3 regions of the Thermosipho sp. 1070 genome follow, and region 1 is predicted to be linked to each of the others. Evidence: riboswitches for the same ligand, from Rfam matches in the RefSeq annotation. Region 1 holds a riboswitch; each other region holds the start of a gene.
What was found. A riboswitch is a leader RNA that binds a small molecule or an ion and turns the genes downstream of it on or off. The one in region 1 is predicted to bind cobalamin.

Region 1 (2,264 bases):
AGTTTTTGAAGGAGAGGTGATTTATTTTAGATGGTTGAAAAAACCGTTGTGATTTTAGGTGCTACAGGTTCAATTGGCACTCAAACATTAGACGTAATAAAAAAACTAAAAGGATATAAGGTAACTGGAGTTGTATTTGGGCAAAATAAAAAACTTGGGGAAAAAATTGTAAAAGAATACAATGTAAATTTTTATTACTCACAAGTATTATCAAATGTCTCTTCCATAGAGGAACTTTTGGAAAAAACAACCCCAGATATAGTTGTTGCGGCAATTCCTGGGTTTAATGGTGTTATATCCACATTCCAAGCAATTAAATTCACAAAAAGACTTGCCCTTGCCACAAAAGAGGCCTTAGTTTGTGCAGGACCATTGTTAAAAAAAGCTTGTAAAGATGTAGAATTAATACCAGTTGATAGCGAGCATTCTGCCATCTTTCAGATTTTTGATGAAAACGTAGAAAAAATATTAATAACCGCATCAGGTGGCGCAATAAGAGAATATGATAACATAGAAAACCTCACTCCAAAAGAAATATTAAAACACCCTGTATGGAATATGGGACAAAAAATAACAGTCGACTCATCAACTATGATAAATAAAGCCTTTGAAGTAATTGAAGCATATGAATTATTTGAATTAGACACAATAGATGTATTAATACACCCCACGGGCACAGTTCATGGTGCAGTTTTCTTGAAAGACGGTACAGTAAAAATACACTTTGGATTCCCTGATATGAAAATACCAATTTCATATGCACTGACTTATCCAAAGAGAATGTATATAAACCTAAATTGGCCAGAGTTTAAAGAGGAAAATTTTATTTTTACAGAGGTAAGTGAAGAAAAATACCCCGCTTTTTTTTATGGTAAAAAAATTATTAAAGATCTTGCAAAAAGAGTAGCTTTTAACGCAGCAGATGAAGTTGCAGTAAATATGTTTTTGGAAAGTAAAATAAAGTTTCACAATATCTCAAAGATAGTTATAGACACATGTGAAAAAATAAATGGCAAAATAAGGGATTTAGAAGATGTTTTTGAAGTAGATAAACTTGCAAGGCAAATTGCAAATAATTTTTGATGTGTTATAATTTACGTGAGATACATTTCTTCTAAAAAAAGGGAAGCCGGTGAAAATCCGGCACGGGGACGCCACCGTAACCGGGGACGAAATCAGTACAAATGCCACTGGGGAAAACCTGGGAAGGCGCTGAAAGTAGGATGAACCGGGAGTCGGGATACCTTTTTTTAGAAGGAAAAAGCCACCTTTACGGTCCCTAAAGGTGGTCGATTTCTTTTAAATATAACCAGGAGGTGAAGATATGAAAAAACTAGGGGTTTTGTTTTTAGTTGTTCTTAGCTTTATTGCATTTTCAATTTCTATTGTAGATGATGCAGGAAGACTGGTTGTCTTTGAAAAAACGCCTGAAAAAGTCGTTTCTGCAGCACCAAGTTCAACTAAATTTTTATTAAAACTTGGATTAGACAAAAAAATAGTCGGAGTTACAGATTGGGATAGCTTTAACGCAGAAAAGATTGGAAATATGGTACCTTTAAACATTGAAAAAATTTTGTCTTTAAACCCAGATGTTGTGATTATCTTTGGCGGGTTTCAACTTCCAGAAGTTGAAAAATTAGAAAAATTTGGAATAAAAACATTGGTACTTAATCCCGTTTCCTTAAATGATGTAGCAAGAGACGTAATGTTACTTGGAAGTGTGTTTGGCAAGGAAAAAGAAGCAAAAATGATAAAAGATGAAATTTTATCAAAATTGAAAGATTATGGTACAAAAACTGCAAAAATTCCACTTAATGAAAGACCAAAGGTATTCTTTACAATTACAGTACCCAACGATGAAACAAAAGATTTATGGACTGCAGGAACGGGCTCCTACATAAACGAACTCATTACTATTGCTGGTGGAGTAAATATCTGTGCACCATACACAGGAAATAACGGTTGGTTCTCTGTAAATTGGGAATTCTTAACTATAAACAACCCAGATGTAATAATAATAGCAGGATATGGTGATCCAAATCAAATAAAAGAAAAGATAAAGGGAAATAAACTCTTTTCATCTTTAAAAGCCGTTAAAAATGACAAAGTATTAATTATTGATGGAAATGATATTAGCTCAATCTCACCCAATATAGTAAAATACCTTGATATATTCTATAATTTCTTTTACGGAGGAAATAAATGAAAAAATTTCTTAATCCTAAAACTGGGAGGATTATCCTTCCAGTTTTCTTTCTTTTAAT
Region 2 (2,264 bases), 750 kb from region 1:
AACGTAAATGAGAGATAAGCACAGGAAATAAATAATTTCCTAAGTGGATAGAAAAAGTGTTCGAAGCTAATAACATCCAATAACCATATAATTGCCAAAAAACTAGAAAACGCAAAATATTTATACGCTTTTTGTCTAGTTATTCCGGTGTTTTTCGAAAGTAAATACAAAAGAAAACCCAATGTTGAAATAAGACCAATTGAAATATTTAAAAAGTTGTCGGTTAGGAACTTCAAAATAGAATATTTCCATATTTCTGATTCGTTTATAAAAAAGAACTTTCCAAGACCTATTGAATAAACTCCTGAAATTTCCAAAGTAAGAACATCTACACCCTTTGGTATAGGTATCAAAAATGGAGTATACCACGTACGTCCAGATTTTCCAAGACCAAATGTAAATATTGGAAAATTGTTGTTTTTAATGGAAAAAGAAGAACCTTCTATGAATGGAAAAAATACGTATTTTGAATTTTTAGGTACGGGTATTTGAAAGGATATAGTTTTAAAGGCCTTTAGTATAATAACTTTTGGTAAAGTTGTATTATTTATTCTAGAAATTTCAATGCCTTTTGGATTGCCAAGAGAATAAAATATATAAAACAAGATTAAAAAGATAAAAAGAGTATATAGAAAGTACTTTAAATAAAATTTAATCATTTAAATCCCTCCAAAAGTATTTTAGCATAATTTGACACATTTTTTTAGATGTAATATAATATAAAGTAGAATAACGGGGTGTAGCGCAGTTGGCTAGCGCGCTTGCATGGGGCGCAAGAGGTCGCTGGTTCAAGTCCAGTCACCCCGACCAGTTGGCCGGTTTTACCGGCCATTTTTTAAATATTCAATACTGCAGGTTAAGGGAATTCGGTGAAAATCCGAAGCTGCCCAGCAACCGTAACCGGGGACGAAATCTGCAAATGCCACTGGGTAAAACCTGGGAAGGTGCAGAGAGTAGGATGATCCGGGAGCCGGGAGACCTACCTGTAGTAAATGATATTTCCCAATTGCTAGGGCAATGTGGGAAAAGTTTGTTTTATTTTGGGGGGATAAAGGGTGGTTATTTTAGTAACTGGTGGGGTTAAATCTGGAAAAAGTAGTTTTGCGCTTGAACTCTCAAGACGTTACAAGAAAAAAGCATTTATTGCAACAGGAGTTCCTTTTGATGAAGAGATGAGAAATAGGATAAACCGTCATAAAAGTGAAAGAAAAGGTTTTGACACCTTTGAAGAACCTGTTGAAGTAGATAAAGTAATTGAAAGTTTAAATGGAAAATATGAATTTGCTATTTTGGATTGTATTACCACGTATCTTGGAAATCTTTACTATTACAAGAAAGATATAGAAAATTATTTAGAAAAATTTTTAAAAAGTATTAAAAAAGTTGATTATACATTGGTTTGTGTTACGAATGAAGTGGGGTGGGGAATAATTCCAGAAAACAAACAAGTAAGAGAATATGTAGAAAGACTAGGACTTTTAAATAAAGATATTGTAAAGATAGCACAAAAAGTCTATTTGATGGTATCGGGGATAGGGGTGGAATTAAAGTGAAGTTAGGAACTACTTCTTGGCTTTTTCCAGGCACTTATCTTGAAAATGTAAAAGTTATAGCAGATAAGGTGGATTTTGTGGAGTTTTTGGTGTTTAGCTGGGATACAAATACAAAGAATATTTTTTTGAACGAAATAGAAGATTTAAAGGAAATAGCAGAAGAATTTAATCTGGAGTATAACGTTCACTTACCAACAGATTGTATTTTTAACGTTGAAAAAGCCTTTTGTTTTTTTGAAAATAGTAGATTGGAAATTTCAAATTACATCGTACATCCGTTAGATGGTATAGAGGTGTTTTTAAAAAAATCTGAGAAGATATTAGTTGAAAATTTGAAAGAAGATATTTTTTTACACGATAGGACAGTTTTTGACATAGGACATCATTTGCTTGGGACAAAGGTTACGGAGAATTTTTTAAAAAATTCAATAGAATACCATGTCATGGGTGTTTCAAATGGGAAAGACCATCTTAAATTGGACAAAGATACTTTGGAAGTAATAAGGAAAAAGTTGAAATATTCACCAAATTTAGAGTATGTGTGTTTTGAAGTATTTGACTTAAGAGATTTTTTGCATTCACTAACTCTTTGGAGGGATAGTTTTGATTTATGATTTTTTACTTTCGTTGGCGTTTATATCTAGGATTCCAATTAAAGTTAGATATTCTGGAAGAAGGATGAAAAACATTCCCGGGTATTTCCCACTTGTG
Region 3 (2,264 bases), 700 kb from region 1:
TCTTTTCTTTTACGTTGCCAAAGGGGTTCAAATACTTTTACGTTTTTCTTTGAACATACGTTTTTTACCCAATCTAAGTGTGCTTGTAAATCAATATCTCCAAATATTCCAATACCACTGTATGCGTATTCTTCTAGGAATTTAAGAAAGTTTTTTTCATAGTTTTCCCAGCTACTACTTTTAGTTATAAGTGGTAGCCCCAAGCTTTTTGCTTGTTGTTCCAATATGTGTTTTGGTAGGCCGTGGGCCCTTGAATGAATCTTATCTTCTGATAACATTGTAAATAGATAATCAATCGTTGTAAATTTTTTAAGACCGTAGTACAAGGCAAGTGTGGAATCTTTTCCTCCACTCCATGAACAAAATACTTTTCCCATTTTATTGATCGCTTCCTTTTGAAACATTTGCAGATTCGAATGTAGCCATTTCCCTTATCATTTTTATCGCAGCTTCGATCAGGTACATAGAAAGTACCGCACCTGTACCTTCTCCAAGACGCATATCTAAATCCAAAATAGGTCTTTCGTTTATTGAATCTAGTATTACTTTATGTCCTTTTACTTTGGACTTATGACCAAAGAGGACGTAATCTTTTACCTTTTTATCTATATGATATGCTATGAGAAATCCCGCTGTAGTGGGAAAACCATCTATAACTACTGGTATTTTTTCTTCAACTGCTTGGAGTATAAATCCTGCCATTTCTCCTATGCAATAGCTCCCCACTTTTGAAAGGACGTCTATGGAATCTGATGGATTGGGATTGTTTACTTTTATCGCCTTTTCCACAACTTGTTTTTTTCTTTTTAGTTTTTCGTTGTCTATAGGAGTACCTATATCTAGTATTTCATCTAGATTAAATCCAAAAGCAGCTGCAATTGCAGTTGCAGTGGTAGTGTTTCCTATTCCCATATCACCTATAGCCAGTAAGTCTGCACCTTCATTAATTGCATCTTTTGCAATTTTTTGTCCATACTCTACGGATTTTAACGCATCATCTTTTGACATAGCAGGACCTTTTGTGAAATTTTTTGTACCATATCCCACTTTCTTTACTATTAAAGATGGATGTTGATCAAAATCATAGTCAACTCCTGCATCAACAACATAGACTTTTGCCCCCACGTGTTTTGAAAAAACGTTAATTGCCGCTCCTTGGTTTAAGAAGTTAAGGACCATTTGAAATGTTACTTCTTTTGGATATGCCGAAACTTTCTCTTCTACCACCCCATGATCTCCTGCAAATACATAAACCCTTTTGTCGTTAAAAAGTTCTGGAAGTTCTTTTTCTTGGATAAGAGAAATTTTTAATGCTATTTCTTCCAAGTATCCAAGACTTCCTACAGGCTTTGTGAGGTTGTTTAGTCTGTTGATGACTTTCTCCCTAAGTGTCATTTTATCCCCTCCTACAAACAAAAACTTCCACAAAAAGCCCTGAGCTTTTGTGGAATTTATACATCCAAGATAGGTTTCCCGGCTCCCGGATCATCCTACTTTCTACACCTTCCCAGGTTTCCCCCAGTGGTATTTGCAGATTTCGTCCCCGGTTACGGTTGCTGGGCAGCCCCGGATTTTCACCGGTGTTCCCTTTTCTTGGATGTTTTTAGTATAAATTTTCTCTAAAATTATACCACAGTATCTATAATATTTAGGTCTTGATTTAGTAACACAAACTTAGCATCATATCCTATTTTGATCCGTCCTGTGTCTATTTTTAAATTTTTAAGTGTGTTAAAAGAAGATACCCATGAGAGTTCTTTTAGAGAGCAATTGGTGGCCTTTTTGAAATTTTTGAGCCCATCTATGAATTTTAGTGTGCTTCCTGCAAGGGTTCCATCTTCAAGCCTTGCTATATTATCTTTTACCTTTACAAGAAGATTTCCCAGTGTGTAAATACCATCGCCAAGTCCTGTGGCTGATATACTATCTGTAATAAGGATAATTTTTTTTGCACCTAGTGTTTGGTATACTAATTTTAAAAATTCAGGAGATGAATGTACAAAATCTGCAATTATCTCAACGTACGGTTTGTGTAAAAAAACACCACCTACAATGCCAACTTCTCTGTGATGTAACGTAGATAGGGCATTGGGAAAGTGTGTAATTCTTTTAACATCAAGGTCAAAGAACTCTTTAAAAATCTTGTAATTTGCATTTGAATGTCCAATTGAAGGAACAATATTGTTTTTTCTTAATTTTTCCAGTAGATCCTTTGAATTGGGAAGTTCTGGTGCAAAACTTAAAATTTTTACATTTTTAAGTTG

Region 2: linked by a shared signal. The riboswitch ahead of Y592_RS05040 (bifunctional adenosylcobinamide kinase/adenosylcobinamide-phosphate guanylyltransferase) and the one ahead of Y592_RS01320 (ABC transporter substrate-binding protein) in region 1 are both predicted to bind cobalamin.
Region 3: linked by a shared signal. The riboswitch ahead of cobT (nicotinate-nucleotide--dimethylbenzimidazole phosphoribosyltransferase) and the one ahead of Y592_RS01320 (ABC transporter substrate-binding protein) in region 1 are both predicted to bind cobalamin.

What each region holds. Positions count from the first base shown of each region.
Region 1 is NZ_CP007121.1:266,742-269,005, forward strand. Features, by position in the region: gene Y592_RS01310 (thiamine diphosphokinase) at 1-52, shown strand, start outside; gene Y592_RS01315 (1-deoxy-D-xylulose-5-phosphate reductoisomerase) at 31-1,083, shown strand; cobalamin riboswitch at 1,075-1,266, shown strand; gene Y592_RS01320 (ABC transporter substrate-binding protein) at 1,325-2,206, shown strand; gene Y592_RS01325 (FecCD family ABC transporter permease) at 2,203-2,264, shown strand, end outside.
Region 2 is NZ_CP007121.1:1,018,231-1,020,494, forward strand. Features, by position in the region: gene Y592_RS05030 (GGDEF domain-containing protein) at 1-659, opposite strand, end outside; tRNA gene Y592_RS05035 (tRNA-Pro) at 734-810, shown strand; cobalamin riboswitch at 837-1,001, shown strand; gene Y592_RS05040 (bifunctional adenosylcobinamide kinase/adenosylcobinamide-phosphate guanylyltransferase) at 1,056-1,553, shown strand; gene cbiR (cobamide remodeling phosphodiesterase CbiR) at 1,550-2,167, shown strand; gene Y592_RS05050 (adenosylcobinamide-GDP ribazoletransferase) at 2,157-2,264, shown strand, end outside.
Region 3 is NZ_CP007121.1:970,626-972,889, forward strand. Features, by position in the region: gene Y592_RS04810 (diphthine--ammonia ligase) at 1-377, opposite strand, end outside; gene cobT (nicotinate-nucleotide--dimethylbenzimidazole phosphoribosyltransferase) at 379-1,395, opposite strand; cobalamin riboswitch at 1,447-1,647, opposite strand; gene nagA (N-acetylglucosamine-6-phosphate deacetylase) at 1,626-2,264, opposite strand, start outside.